DNA from 2 places in the Spartinivicinus ruber genome. Region 1 is predicted to be linked to the other one. Evidence: predicted binding sites of a transcription regulator. Region 1 holds the regulator's gene; the other holds the start of a gene.
What was found. Region 1 encodes PhoB, which activates phosphate uptake and scavenging genes when phosphate is short. Its sites were predicted from a motif close to TGTCATANNNNTGTCANA; they were not measured.

Region 1 (7,223 bases):
GTATTGGATTTTAAATAGTTTAATTGTTAACCCCATTTTATACCTTAAACAAGCGGCCTTAAATATTGCTGATGGCAATATGAAAGTTGCCATTGATACCAGTCAAACAGATGAAATTGGTGACTTAGCCAAAGCGTTTAACGATATGCGCGATAGCTTGCGTGAAACTGGAATTGCCCTGCATAAAATTGCTTATCAAGATAGCCTAACAGGTCTTTCCAACCGCAATATGTTTATTGAGTCACTTAGTCGTGCCATTGCTCATTGCAAGCGGCAGAAGCTTTGTTTTGCCCTGCTTTTTATTGATCTTGATGGATTTAAAGTGGTTAATGATACCTTAGGCCATGATGCAGGGGATGATTTATTAAAAACCTTTGCAAATCGGTTGCGACTTTGCCTGCGGACTGAAGATTTAATCTCACGCAATATAGTCGACTTTGAAGAAACTATTGATGACCCGGATAAAGGTGTGTCTCGGTTGGGAGGCGATGAGTTTACTATTTTGCTCAATGGTGTGGCTAAAGGGGAGGATGCCAGCCTGGTAGCTGAACGGATTCTTGAAGCACTATCCCACCCCTTTATTTTAAAAGGGCAGCGCTATCATTTAGGTGCAAGCATAGGCATTACTGTTTATCCCGATGATGGTGATGAGCCAGGGGAGTTATTAAAGCACGCTGATACCGCGATGTATCACGCTAAAAGCATGGGTAAAAATAATTATCAGTTTTACCATAATGCAATGACGGCCAAAGCAATGGAGCGTCACGAACTGTTAACTGACTTGAGAAAAGCTATTGAACAAGGGCAAATGATTTTGCATTACCAACCCCAGTTAGAGCTGAAAACAGGTGAACTAATTGGTTGTGAAGCTCTGGTTCGTTGGGATCACCCAACCAAAGGTTTAATTCCACCTTTTCATTTTATTCCATTAGCTGAAGAAACTGGCTTAATCGTACCTCTTGGGGAGTGGGTTTTAGAAGAAGCCTGTAGGCAAGCAAAAGAATGGCAAATAGCGGGTTTTAAACCAATTAAAGTAGCTGTCAATGTATCCAATATTCAGTTTAATAGAGTGGATATTAGCCAACTGGTAACAGACAAACTCGGACAAACAGGGCTTGAGGCTAAATACTTATCCCTAGAATTAACAGAGACCAGCATTATGCAATCGGGAAATGTCTCTTTTGAAATGCTTCAAGCAATTAAAGGCCAAGGTGTAGGCATCGCAATGGATGACTTTGGTACGGGCTATTCATCATTGGGTGCCTTGAAAAAATTGCCGATTGATAACTTGAAGGTTGATAAAAGCTTTATTGATGAAATTCCTGAAAACAGTGAAAGTAAAGTTATTTTCAAAGCTATTGTGGCTATGACTAAGCAATTTGGGATCAGTTTGACAGCAGAAGGGGTTGAAACAAGAGAGCAGAGGGACTTTTTGCATGTTCATGACTGTGATTTTATTCAGGGTTATTTATTGAGTAAGCCATTGCCGCCAAAAGAGATGGGAGATTTTTTGGCAAATCACAGTGAGAGAACGCTGATTAAGTCAGGCTAGCCTGAATATTGTGTTAGATAATGAACGTTTTGCAGAAAACAAATATGAGCAATATATTCTGCTTTATTAAGCTTGTTCCGCTTGTGTTTGTAAGTTTCAGTCAGTGGCTGTTGACTATTTGGTCTATATTCTCAATAGACAAGCTTTTTGGATATAGCCCGAAGGGGCTGGCGTAGTAATGAAAAAAGTGAAGCTGTTAGTCGTTGATGATGCATCCTTCATCAGGGACTTGGTAAAAAAAGCAGTTAAAGATCGTTTTCCTCACTTTATTTTTGAGGAAGCGATTAATGGCAAAAAAGCCATGTCCATGTTAGAGAAAAGTGAATACGACTTGGTGCTGTGTGACTGGGAAATGCCGGAGCTAAGTGGCCTGGAGCTATTGCAGTGGATGCGTAATGAATATCAGTACAATAAAACCCCTTTTATCATGGTGACCAGTCGTGGCGACAAAGAGAATGTGGTGCAGGCCATTCAGGCTGGGGTAAGCGAGTATATTGGCAAGCCTTTTTCTAATGAGCAGCTAGTAAAAAAAGTGATAAAAGTGCTTTCCAAGCGCCTTCCATCTAATGTCTTAGAAGGGAAAGCTGCTAAAAGTGCACTTGAGGCTAGCGTTTCCCAAGGGTCTATTTCTGCATTGGGAGCACAGTCGTTAGATGGTGAATCTGGAAAATCAGCTGCTGCCAAACCTGGAGCAAAAGCAGCACCACAAAAAGCGCCAACTCAAGCAGGATCAGTTGCGGCTTTAACTGGAGGAAAAGCAGCCGCTAAACCACAGGCAGCCAAAAAGCCAACCAAAGGCCCTGCACAGTTGCGGGTGCATGATAAAACCATTCCTTGTGAAATTCAGGATATAAGCCTTAAAGAAGCGAAAGTGATTGCTAGTCGGCAACATGGCATTCCACAGTTGTTGGATACAGCCGTAATAGACTTGCAACAGAACGATTCTGAGGGAGATATTGCGCGAATAAATTGCCTAATTCATACCCTGCAAGCACCAGAAAAGAATGCCAACGCAGAAAACATTGTGATTTCTGTGGTGTTTGTTGATGAAGATCCGCAAAAATTTGAGTATTTATCGAAGTTTATTGCCACTGGGTCTGGAAAAAAATACTGGTGATACTCCCTTCGCTTTAGGTACGGTGAACTTCTTTTTAGGTTTTATTCCACCAATTCTGGGCTGTTTTCACTGGCGATCATTGAGGGTGGGAAGTGGCAGATAAAGCAGCTGCCTTTACCTAACTCACTTTGTATTTCTAACCGGGCATTGTGGCGTATCAATACATGCTTCACGATGGCTAAGCCCAGCCCGGTTCCCCCTGTATTGATTGAGCGACTAGGATCTGCTCGATAGAATCGTTCGGTAAGGCGAGGGATATGTTTTGGATCTATCCCAACTCCGTCATCCATTACTGATAAGTGTCCACCACTCTCATCTTCCCACCAATGCACATCAATTTGTCCTTCAGCGGGGGTGTATTTAACGCTGTTAAAAATCAGATTGGAAATGGCGCTATGCAACTCCCGGTCGTGCCCGAACAGCTTCGCTTCTTCTGGGCAAACCAGCTGAATATGGTGACAGCGATCCCCGCTCAATGCTTTTGCATCATTAACAATATTGAACAGGACTTTATGTAAATACAGTGGCTTCAAATCAGTTTGCCGGTCACTGGTCTCTAGTCTTGATAGCAGTAGTAGATCGCTAACCAGATTTTCCATCCGATCGGATTGCTGCTGCATTTGTTGTAAAGCCCGAATCCAGCGCTCAGGCAAAATATTAGCGTTATCCAGTAATGTTTCCAGATAACCTCTTATTACTGTCAGGGGTGTTCTTAGCTCATGGGAAACATTGGCCACAAAGTCTTTGCGCATTTGTTCCAGGTTATGTAACCGGGTGATGTCTCTGACCAGTAGCAGGCGGTCATTGCGACCAAACAGAGTAATGTTGAACTGTAGGATGAGCTGATCATTGATGGGAGAAGAGACTTCAAGGGCTTCTTGGTAGTCTTTTTTATCGAAGTATTTAGTAAAAGCTGGGTCTCTGATCAGGTTTGTAATGAGCTGGCCCTGGTCAATAGGGCTTTTAAAGCCAAGCATGGCTTCTGCTGCTTTATTCCACCACTCCAGATTGCCCTGGTTGTCGACCATAATGACTGCGTCATTTAAAGCGGCTGTGGATTCTTGCACCCGATCAATTACTGCCTGGAGGCGGGCTCGGGCTTTTTGGTCACGGCGTTGCAGTCGGTAGATAGCATCGAAGATATCTCCCCAAATGCCGCGACTTTCAGGTGGTTCCAGGTGATTATGTTCACTCTCCTGGAGCCAATGGCTGAGGCGAAACACCTGTAATAGCGTCCAGCTTAGGTATCCAGCTAAAACGATTGCTAAAACCCAGGCTACTTCTCCAATAACTACTCCAAACAATACGCTGACTGAAACAGTAATAGCGAGCCGCTGAATAATTTCGCCCTGCCAATTAGCCTTCACGGTTAAGCCTTAGTTGAAAACCTGTAACCAGTGCCTCTAACGGTTTGGATAAAACGGTCATGGCCTGTGCCTAATGCTTTGCGTAGCCGCCGAATATGAACATCAACGGTACGCTCTTCAACATACACATTGCCACCCCAAACCTGGTCCAGTAACTGGCCTCGGGTGTACGCTCGCTCTTGATGAGTCATAAAGAACTGCAATAAGCGATACTCAGTAGGGCCCATTTCAGTCGGTTTGCCATTGATACTAACGCGATGGCTAATTGGGTCCAGCTCTAGCCCTTCAACCCGAATGGGTTCCTGTGGCTCTTGAGCACCGGAGCGTCGTAGGACTGCTTTTAGACGGGCAACCAGTTCTCTGGGGGAGAATGGTTTGGTGATGTAATCATCAGCCCCTACTTCCAGCCCTTGAATCTTATTATCTTCTTCACCTTTAGCGGTTAACATAATGATAGGAATATTGGCAGTAATTTCATCGCGACGGAGTCGCCTTGCCAATTCAATTCCACTGGTTCCTGGTAGCATCCAATCAAGCAAGATTAGATCGGGCTTCTTGTCGATCATTATGCTATGCGCATCTTGGGTGTTATCTGCTTCCAGACATTCGTAGCCAGCCATTTCGAGAGCAACTGCAATCATTTCCCGGATGGGGGCCTCATCGTCCACTATGAGTATTTTTTTGCCAACCATTTTCAAGCCTTCTCTCGCTTTCAAGTTGTCAGCAGAGCATTACACAGACTTAATGTTACATTTGCATGACATTCCTGTGGCTCTGCCCTGAAAGTGTTACCAATCCATGAGTTTTATGACTGTGGCTCAATACCACAGTGAGAAGTATTCCTAGTTATTACCTACAAAGGCAAAACTAAGAAACAGCACTATCACAAACTATTCCAATAAAGACAAACATGCCTGCCCAGTGATTATTTAAAAACGCTTTAAAGCATTGGGACCGATCACGATTTTTGATTAAATACTGCTGATAGATAAACAATCCAGCCATCAAGCCGATGCCAATAAAGAACAGCCAACCACGCTGAAATAAATAGCCTACCCCTGCTAACAAAGCTAGAGTAATTATTTGTAATAAGCCAATCATAAGTTTATCAGCTTTCCCAAATAAAATAGCAGTAGATTTGACGCCTATTTTTAAATCATCGTCTCTATCTACCATGGCGTAAGCCGTATCATAGGCAACTGTCCAGGCCAGGTTAGCCAAAAACAGCAGCCAGATAGCATGGTTTAATTCACCAGTTTGAGCAGTATAGGCCATAGGGATCGACCAGGAAAAAGCTGCCCCCAATACAATTTGGGGGTAATGGGTATAGCGCTTCATAAAGGGATAACAAACTGCTAAAGCCAAGCCTCCAAAACTGAGTAATATTGTTAGCAGATTGGTAAAAAGCACTAATACAAATGCAACAACACAGAGCACAACAAAGCACCATAGTGCTTCTTTAACCGTTAGATCACCAGTAATCAAGGGCCTGTTTTGGGTGCGCTGAACATGACCATCAAAGTCTCGGTCAGCAATGTCATTGATTACACATCCAGCACTACGCATCACTGTTACACCTAAACAAAAGATAATAATTAAGTGCCAGTCTGGTAAGCCATTTGCCGCAAGCCAGAGGCTCCATAAAGTGGGCCAAAGCAGCAGGTAAATACCAATAGGACGGTTTAAGCGGGTGATGCTAAGTAGGGCATTGAGCTTGTTGGTAGGGCTGTCTGTTAGTTCCATCCTGTTAGTCACTATGAATAAGCTCGTTTTACATTGGCTGGTGTTGTAAGGGTTTATTTACAGATTGCTGCATTGAAAAAATAGTGGGTAAAAACAGTTCGCTGACTGCTAGCTGACGTTGATTCACAATAAAAACTGATTGTCTGGCCCAGCAGTCTTGGTTAATTCTTGACGGTGTTAATGCTGGAGGCGTTATTGTTAAGGGCGCAGGCAAGACTTGCAACTGTTGCTGGGTAAAGTGAGCAAACGTAAAGTTTGGGTTTCGCTTAGCGCTGGCATGATTGAATAAAAGTCTGCCTAATGGTTCAGTATCCAAGCTAAGCAGCGGCTGACAGCTAAGCAGGCCGGTAAATGCAGGTATTACGGTGCGGGCATATACCACAGGTTGTTGGTTGGCATAGAGGATTACCTCACGGATAAAAGCTGATTGCTGTTTTGGGATGCCTAGCAGCTTTTGTTCAGAGGGTAGTGCAGGCTGCCAACACTGGCTGATCAACTTGACTGACAGGGATTCAAAGGTATCCTGCAAGCGTTGTGAGAGGGAACCAGTGAAAGTTAGCCAGTTTTGCCAGGGCGAAGGTATGTTAAGATGGCGTTGCCACTGGGCAGCTTCAAAAATGGATAATGCGCTCACAATGAAGTTTTTACTTAATACTGTTTAGTTGTCTGGCGCGCAGAATGCGATATCTTGCTATCAGTTGCAAGTTTTGAATAGAAGGATACCTCTCATAAACAGTTATGAGAGATGCTCTGAAGCGAAGTACAGCTGATTCAGTCGCCTGAATGATGAGATAAGTGAGGAGCCTGACATGAAAAAATGGCAATGTGTGGTTTGCGGGTTTATTTATGATGAGGTCGAAGGCTGGCCAGAAGAAGGCATTGCACCTGGTACTCGTTGGGAAGATGTACCAGAAGACTGGTTATGCCCAGACTGTGGAGTAAGCAAGTTGGACTTTGAAATGATTGCAATTGGTTGAGCTTGGATTGTATTAATGCATGTAGTTGTTAACTAAATGTAATCAAAAACTTCCATTTCGCCAGGTTGAAATAAACGACTAAATAGCCGACTTATCTAAAAAAATTTGCTAAGGTGTGTGTTTATCCAAACGCAATCAACTGATAAATTATTTTAAAGCGTTAGTAGTATAAGTTGTAAAGTAAATAAGCAATAACTAAAAAAATAAATCATTAAAAAGTATAATAATGGCATCTATAAAAATCTGCTTTTTTGACTGGGCAGACATATTAAAAGGCAGTTGCAGTCTGTTATTTAGTTGCAAATTCTGATAATCAGTAGCCTGGATACTTCATTGAACTAATCCCAAATTGTTGTGATCTGATGAAGCATTTAGGCTATGTCTAAACTAAGTAATAGTCTGGCCTAATTGTACTTTTGTCTTTCAATGTAAACTTAAGCCAGAACGAATTGTTTTTTAGGGGGAAC
Region 2 (7,223 bases), 2.3 Mb from region 1:
ACTGGCGTAAGTGCTGAGGTTTTTGAGGATTCCTTTAAACTTGTTGCAGCAGATGGCAGAAACATCGTGCTGGCTGCAGGTGCTAACCAAGCTGATTTTGGTTTTGCTGCTGGTATTGTTACTACTAACGTTGGTGGTTTTGAATTATCTTCAGCAGGAAAAATTACTCTAACTACCAACAATGCATCTAACGGCATTAATAAAGCAGGGTTGTCGACTGGTATTTATGCTAGTTCAGAGGATGGGCAGTTAATAAAAAATGTGGATATTTCAACAGTCGCTGGTGCAAATAAGGCTATCACTGCTGTTGATAATGCGTTGCAGCAGGTAGCAAAGCAGCAAGGTACACTTGGGGCTATTCAAAACAGATTCCAGTCAGCAATTAGCAATTTAACCATTAACAGTGAAAATTTATCTGTGGCAAATTCTCGGGTTAAGGATGCGGATTTTGCAGCAGAAACAGCTGAGCTTTCACGGGCTCAGGTATTACAACAAGCTGGTATTTCAATACTGGCTCAGGCTAATGCCAGGCCGCAGCAAGTTTTATCTCTGTTACAGTAGTGACATATCACTAAAGTAATAGATTTAACTTAGGTGCGGGCCGACACTGGTTATCCAGTGTCGGTATTGGTGTTTGTGAGGTGATGAGGTGAGATATGAAAGAGGTTGATCTGACATCGCCTACCTTGAAAATGGAGGCAGTATCAACAAAGCCACATTCACTGCCCCCCGAAGTAGTTGCTGGTACAAAGGAAGTGAGCAAAATACCGGAAGTTACCAATGTGCAGGGAGCTGACTCCAAGCAGGAACTATCTACCAATACCAAGGTGGGTGAGGCAAAGGAGCTCCGCACACAGCAACAACAACGGCTGCAAGTTGAGCAGGCTGTTACCAAACTGAATGAATTTGTTCAGGCGCAACAGCGGGATCTTCGCTTTGATATGGATGATACTTCAGGCCAAACAGTAATCACGGTAGTCGATAGGCATTCAGAAGAGGTCGTCAGACAGATACCTGATGAATTAGCATTAAAGTTGGCGCAAAGCTTGAATGCTGAAGATGATATTCACTTGCTAAATATACAGGCTTAAAGCATTCGTTGCTGATTAAGGCAAATAGCAAGGTGTTAGCAGCATGCTTATAGGCTTATTACAAATAGCTTGATAAGAGCGGTAAAGTTTTGCCGCTGATTGCCGCTTAAATAACTATGCTGAATAAGTTTGTACTTAAACAATTTGTGCTTAACAGGTAGCAGCCATGGCAGGTATTTCTTCTATTGGTATTGGGTCGGGTGTTTTAACCAGTGACTTGATTGATAAACTGGTGGCAGTTGAAAAAGAGCCTGCCGATAAGCGTTTAACCAGCCGGGAAAGCACGCTTAATACCCAACTATCAGAAATTGGGCGAGTTCAAAGTGCTTTGGTCGATTTACGGCTAGCTTCCCGCTCATTAGATTCCATGGCTGATGTGTTAGCGGTTAAAGCCTCAACCTCCGCTTCGGCATTTTCAGCGACAGCCTCTGCTGATGCGCCACTTGGTCAATTTTCCATTGAAGTTACCCAGTTAGCTCAAGCTCATTCCCTGGCTTCCAGTGTATTTACTAATAAAACTGATACTATTGGTACCGGCACACTCAGTATTACAGTAGGTAGTACTACCAAAAACATCACTATCGATAATACAAATAATACCTTGGAAGGCATTCGTGATGCAGTGAATGCAGAAACGGGGCTCGATGTGTCGGCCAGTGTACTGGATACTGGCTCGGGTTTTCAGTTGGTATTTAATGCCACTAAAAGTGGAACTGAGAATGCGATTACCATTAATGTAACTGACGATGATGCGAATAACACTGATACCAATGGTTTATCTCAATTGGTGTTTAATGGTACTACCAATAATTTAACTGAAACAGTCCAAGCAAAAGATGCCAATTTAAAAATTAATGGCATCAGTATTACCCGTTCTTCCAATACCGTTTCTGATGCTATTGAAGGGGTTACATTAAATTTAACTGGTACCAATGCTGGGGCTGCCGCTAATTTATCAGTGGCACGAGATGACGATACTATCGCTGACCGAGTTCAGGAGTTTGTCGATAAATTCAACGCTTACCAAACCCTGGTCAATGAATTGACAGCCTTTAACCCAGATACCTTGGAAGCTGGGGTGCTGATTGGTGATTCCACCTTGCGCAGCATTACAGCTCAGGCCCGTGAAATTCTTAGCGGGGTGGTGGAGGGGTTGGAAAGTGCCAATGTAAGAAGCCTGGCAGATATTGGCATTAGTACCCAGGTGTCTGCCTCTGCGGGTTCCAATGATGGTGGGACGTTAATTTTTAATAGCACAACTTTTAAAGCGAAGTTGGCAGAGTCTCCCAATGATTTGGTAGGTTTATTTGCTAGTCAGGGACGTACCACCGATAACCAGGTGAAATTTTTATCCAATACCAACGCTACTCAAAAAGGGACTTATGCTATTAATATTACTACTGCTGCCACCCAGGGAAATTTGAATGGTACGGTGGCCTTGGGCGGTTCTACCACTATTGATGGCAATAACGATACTCTTAAAATTAAAATTGATGGTACTGAAACCGCAGAATTAACCTTAGCAGCAGGTAGTTATACACCTGCTGAATTAGCAGCGGAAATACAAAGTAAAATTAATGCTGATAATAATTTAATTAATGCGGGTAAGTCGGTTTCAGTTTCTGTCGATGGCTCTAATCAACTAGTTATTACTTCCGATGCCTTTGGCACCTCTTCTACTGTCGAAATTACACAAGTTGATACCAACACTGCTGCTCAGTTGGGATTGGTGGTCGGAACCGGTACAGCGGGCGTTAACGTGGAAGGCACTATTAATGGTAAAGCCGCTACCGGTTCTGGCAAAGTGTTAACGGCGGCAGTAGGGGATGATTCTGAAGGTATTCGCCTCGAGGTCAGTGGTACCACCACTGGAGATAGGGGCACTATTACCTTTATATCCGGTGTGGCTGATCAGTTAATTGATAAAGTCACGAGCTTTTTAGCTTCAGATGGGGCCATTACCACTAAAACGAATTCGTTGACTGAAAGTTTGGATGATATTGCCGAAGAAAGAGTCAAATTAGATGAGCGGGTTGATGCGTTCAGAAAACAGCTGGAAACGCAATTTACGGCTGCTGATATTCAAATTGCTAAGCTAAAAAATACCCAGGACTTTATTAAATCCCAATTGGATGCATTAGTAGCAGGTAGTAAGAGTGACTAATAACCAAATAACGAGGTGATCGATGAATGCATATAATCAACTGAAGCAATATCAGGCAGTGAATCGGGAGACCGGTATTGTCGATGCTGACCCACATAAATTAATTCAATTATTAATTGATGGGGCATTAGAACGTTTGCTCATTGCTAAAGGGCATATTGAGCGTAAAGAAATTGAAGAAAAAAATCGTTTTTTAAATAAAGCAGTTGAAATTATTGGTGGGTTGAGAAGCTTCATCAATAAAGAGCAGGGCGGTGAAGTGGCTGAAAACCTATTTAATCTTTATGAGTATATGGAGTTTCGTTTATTTGAAGCCAATGCGACGAATAGCCCGGAAGTTGTGGAGGAAGTGATTGGTTTATTGCGTGAAGTAAAAACTGGTTGGGATGGTATTCGTGAGCAAGTGGTGCAACCAACACCAGTAGAGTAACTGCTCAATATTACTATTTTGTAATAGAGGATATTGCCAGTGCAGCATATTTAATGTTTTTTTTATTGAGGTTAACTTTCAATCAATAACCCAGATAGCTTTTATTTTACGATGAAAAAAAATAACCCATTACCTTCTGTATCACAGTTGACCCAACTGAGTGAACAGTTGCATACAATTGTTAATGAACAAGACTGGGAACAGTTCATCGCTTTTGATCAGCAATGTCGTGAGGCTTTGTCTCAGCTGTCAATTCAGGTGCCCCAGCCAGCAGAAGTGATCACTGCTCTTAACCAATTGCATAATGGCTATCAATTAGCAATTGACCAGTACGAGCAACACAGACAGCAACTAGCTAATCAGTTGCGGCAATGTCAAAAAGGTATTGCAGGAGTAACAACTTACCAAAAAATACAAAATTAACAGCTACTTTAGTCTTTCTCCTCCTTGTTTTTCTCTATCAAATAACTAATTGCTTTCCATCATCGTCCTCACTGTGCAGCCGTCAAGAAATGATCTTCGTTATGTGTCAATTAGATGAAGGTTGCTAGCACAAACCCATTAAATCGATTATAAATGTGAATCATGTCACTCTAGCGGGAATGCCTGTCATAAATTTGACCAATCTCACATTACTGACTTTACTGAGGTAAACATTGCTTGGTCATCTGGCAGTGAGCTGATCAAGGGGTGTGGCAAGCAAGTTTGATGTTTTCTGCAATAAAATTAAAGTCGAGCGGAAGTGGGTATGTGGCGAGAAATTAAAGTCTTGCTAATAGATGATAATGCTAATCGTCGGCACGATATGGAAGTCATCCTGGATTTTCTAGGAGAGGACTTTATTGCGCTGGATTCCAATCAGTGGCTTCAGGTGTTAAAAGAACAGGAGGTCAACCCGGAAGGTATCACGGGGGTTTTACTGGGTGATTGCTGCAGCCCCCTGGAGTCGATGATTGCTGAGGTGCAGAAATGGTACGGTGGAATAGCGGTATTACTGATCGGCGACCAACAGCTCTCTGAAGCCTGTGATCCTGACTTGAAACGACAAGTCATTGCAGCTATTGACTTTCCTCCTAGCTACAACAAATTATTGGATAGCCTCCATCGCTCTCAAGTGTTTCATGAACAGTATCAGCTTAGCCGTCATCATGGCCGTAATCAGCAACGGGAAATACAGCTGTTTCGTAGCCTGGTGGGCACCAGTCGAACAGTAAAGCAGGTGCGGGAAATGATGGCACAAGTGGCTGATAAAGATGTCAGTGTACTGATAACGGGTGAATCGGGTACTGGCAAAGAAGTAGTTGCACGCAACCTGCATTATAACTCCCACCGCCGTAATGGACCATTTGTGCCAGTGAATTGTGGGGCTATTCCTGGTGAGTTACTGGAAAGTGAATTATTTGGTCATGAAAAAGGCGCATTTACTGGCGCCATTTCTACCCGTATCGGCCGGTTTGAACTAGCGCAGGGGGGGACGCTATTTCTGGATGAAATTGGTGATATGCCGTTGCATATGCAAGTGAAAATTCTGCGGGTGTTACAAGAGAGGTATTTTGAGCGGGTAGGCGGTAATAAAACCATTACCACCGATGTACGCATTATTGCGGCTACCCATAAAAACCTTGAAGAGATGATTCATGACGGTGGTTTTCGTGAAGACTTATATTATCGGTTAAATGTGTTTCCCATCGATATGCCGCCCCTGCGTGAGCGAGTGGAAGATATACCACTGTTGTTGAATGAGTTAATTGCCCGGATGGAAAATGAAAAGCGGGGCTCAATCCGGTTTAACTCAGCAGCCATAATGTCGTTGTGCCGTCATGAGTGGCATGGCAATGTCCGCGAGCTGGCCAATTTAGTTGAGCGACTAGCGATCATGCATCCTTATGGGGTAATTGGAGTGCAGGAGTTACCCAAGAAATATCGGCATATTGATGAGCATGACGAAAATAATAAAGATGTGGTAGATATGTTTCCGCCGCAAATGGAAAAAGTCGGGTTAGTGGGGTTGGATACGCCTGCTTTACTTCCCGTCAATGGTTTGGATTTAAAAGACTACCTCACCAACCTGGAAAAAAACTTAATTAAGCAAGCGCTGGATGATAGCAATGGAGTAGTGGCACGTGCTGCAGAGCGGTTGCATATTCGTCGTACTACCCTGGTAGAAAAGATGCGCAAATACGGCTTACAGCGCCGTGAGTCCATGTCAGGGAATTGACTCCAGTTCACATTAATTACCTAACTTACTGATCTCATTGATAAAAATAATTGGGCATTGATATTGCTAAGACAGGGTAAGTCCAATGAATTGGCACCACAGAGTGTCTTCAGGGAGCTTACCGATGTCGAATTATATAAAAACGCTCACGGCTGAGCCGCAGCCTAATACTAGCCAAGCCCTGTTGCCAGATGAGTTAACCACAGATGAGTTGACGCAACTGATAGCTAATGAAGAGGTAACCGATGGCTATTTAGCCTCGGACTGTTCAACATTTACCTTGGATAACCAAATCCTTGCCAATAAAGTGGCTTGTTTGGCCCATCAATTATCAGCCACTAAAATTCAGTATCAACAGGAAATCACTGAAAAAGCGCGTTTATCTCAGCGATTGAAAAGCTTGTTACATATTTTACCGGCAGGAGTCGTTGTGATTGATGCCCAAGGGATTGTGGTGGAATGTAATCAGGCGGCAGTTGATTTATTAGGTGAACCATTACTGGGAGAAGTGTGGCGTAATTTGATCATTCGATGTTTTGCTCCTCGTGATGATGATGGCCATGAAATTTCATTAAAAGACGGGCGTCGAGTAAGTATTGCGACCCGCTCCTTAGCGTCAGAGCCAGGACAGATTATTTTGCTCAATGATTTGACTGAAACACGACGCTTGCAGCAAGCCTTAAGCCATCATCAACGTTTATCGGCACTAGGTAAAATGGTGGCATCGTTAGCCCACCAAATTCGCACCCCATTATCCGCTGCTATGCTCTATGCGGGGCATTTAATGAAAGGTTCATTACCTGTGGCTCAACAAACCAAGTTTGCTGAAAAATTAATGGCCAGACTCAGTCATTTGGATCGGCAAGTGAGAGATATGTTGGTATTTGCCCGAGGTGAACTGCCCATGACGAATCAGCTGTCGGTGGCTGAATTGTTTCAAAACTTGCAACATGCGGTGGATGGTGTCGCTGTTTTTCAACGAGCAACTATTGAATGGCATTGTTTAACTAATAAAAAGCCGCTTAAAAAAATAGCCAGGCAAACACAAGATTATCATCAGGCGATTTTGCAATGTAATCAAGATGCTCTGGTGGGTGCTTGCCTGAATTTAATGACTAATGCAGTGGAAGCAGCAACCCAGCAGCCAATTTATTTGTGGGTTACAGCCAGAGTTGCTGGCAGTTATTTAATTATTGCCATTAAAGATAATGGGCCAGGTATGACGCCAGCACAAATAAAGCAGGCAAAAGAGCCTTTTTTTACCAATAAATCGCAGGGGACTGGATTAGGCTTAGCCGTTGTACAAGCAGTAGTAAGAGC

Region 2: a site for PhoB is predicted at 4,293-4,310, ahead of G4Y78_RS16460 (sigma-54 dependent transcriptional regulator). Genes of this name have one in related genera too.

Annotation. Positions count from the first base shown of each region.
Region 1 covers NZ_CP048878.1:5,933,536-5,940,758, reverse strand. Annotated here, with positions in the region: gene G4Y78_RS26750 (EAL domain-containing protein) at 1-1,552, shown strand, start outside; gene G4Y78_RS26745 (response regulator) at 1,731-2,669, shown strand; gene phoR (phosphate regulon sensor histidine kinase PhoR) at 2,711-4,036, opposite strand; gene phoB (phosphate regulon transcriptional regulator PhoB) at 4,039-4,728, opposite strand; gene ubiA (4-hydroxybenzoate octaprenyltransferase) at 4,904-5,779, opposite strand; gene G4Y78_RS26725 (chorismate--pyruvate lyase family protein) at 5,808-6,413, opposite strand; gene G4Y78_RS26720 (rubredoxin) at 6,589-6,756, shown strand.
Region 2 covers NZ_CP048878.1:3,593,370-3,600,592, reverse strand. Annotated here, with positions in the region: gene G4Y78_RS16485 (flagellin N-terminal helical domain-containing protein) at 1-561, shown strand, start outside; gene G4Y78_RS16480 (flagellar protein FlaG) at 657-1,091, shown strand; gene fliD (flagellar filament capping protein FliD) at 1,258-3,255, shown strand; gene fliS (flagellar export chaperone FliS) at 3,278-3,685, shown strand; gene G4Y78_RS16465 (hypothetical protein) at 3,797-4,108, shown strand; gene G4Y78_RS16460 (sigma-54 dependent transcriptional regulator) at 4,434-5,903, shown strand; gene G4Y78_RS16455 (sensor histidine kinase) at 6,028-7,223, shown strand, end outside.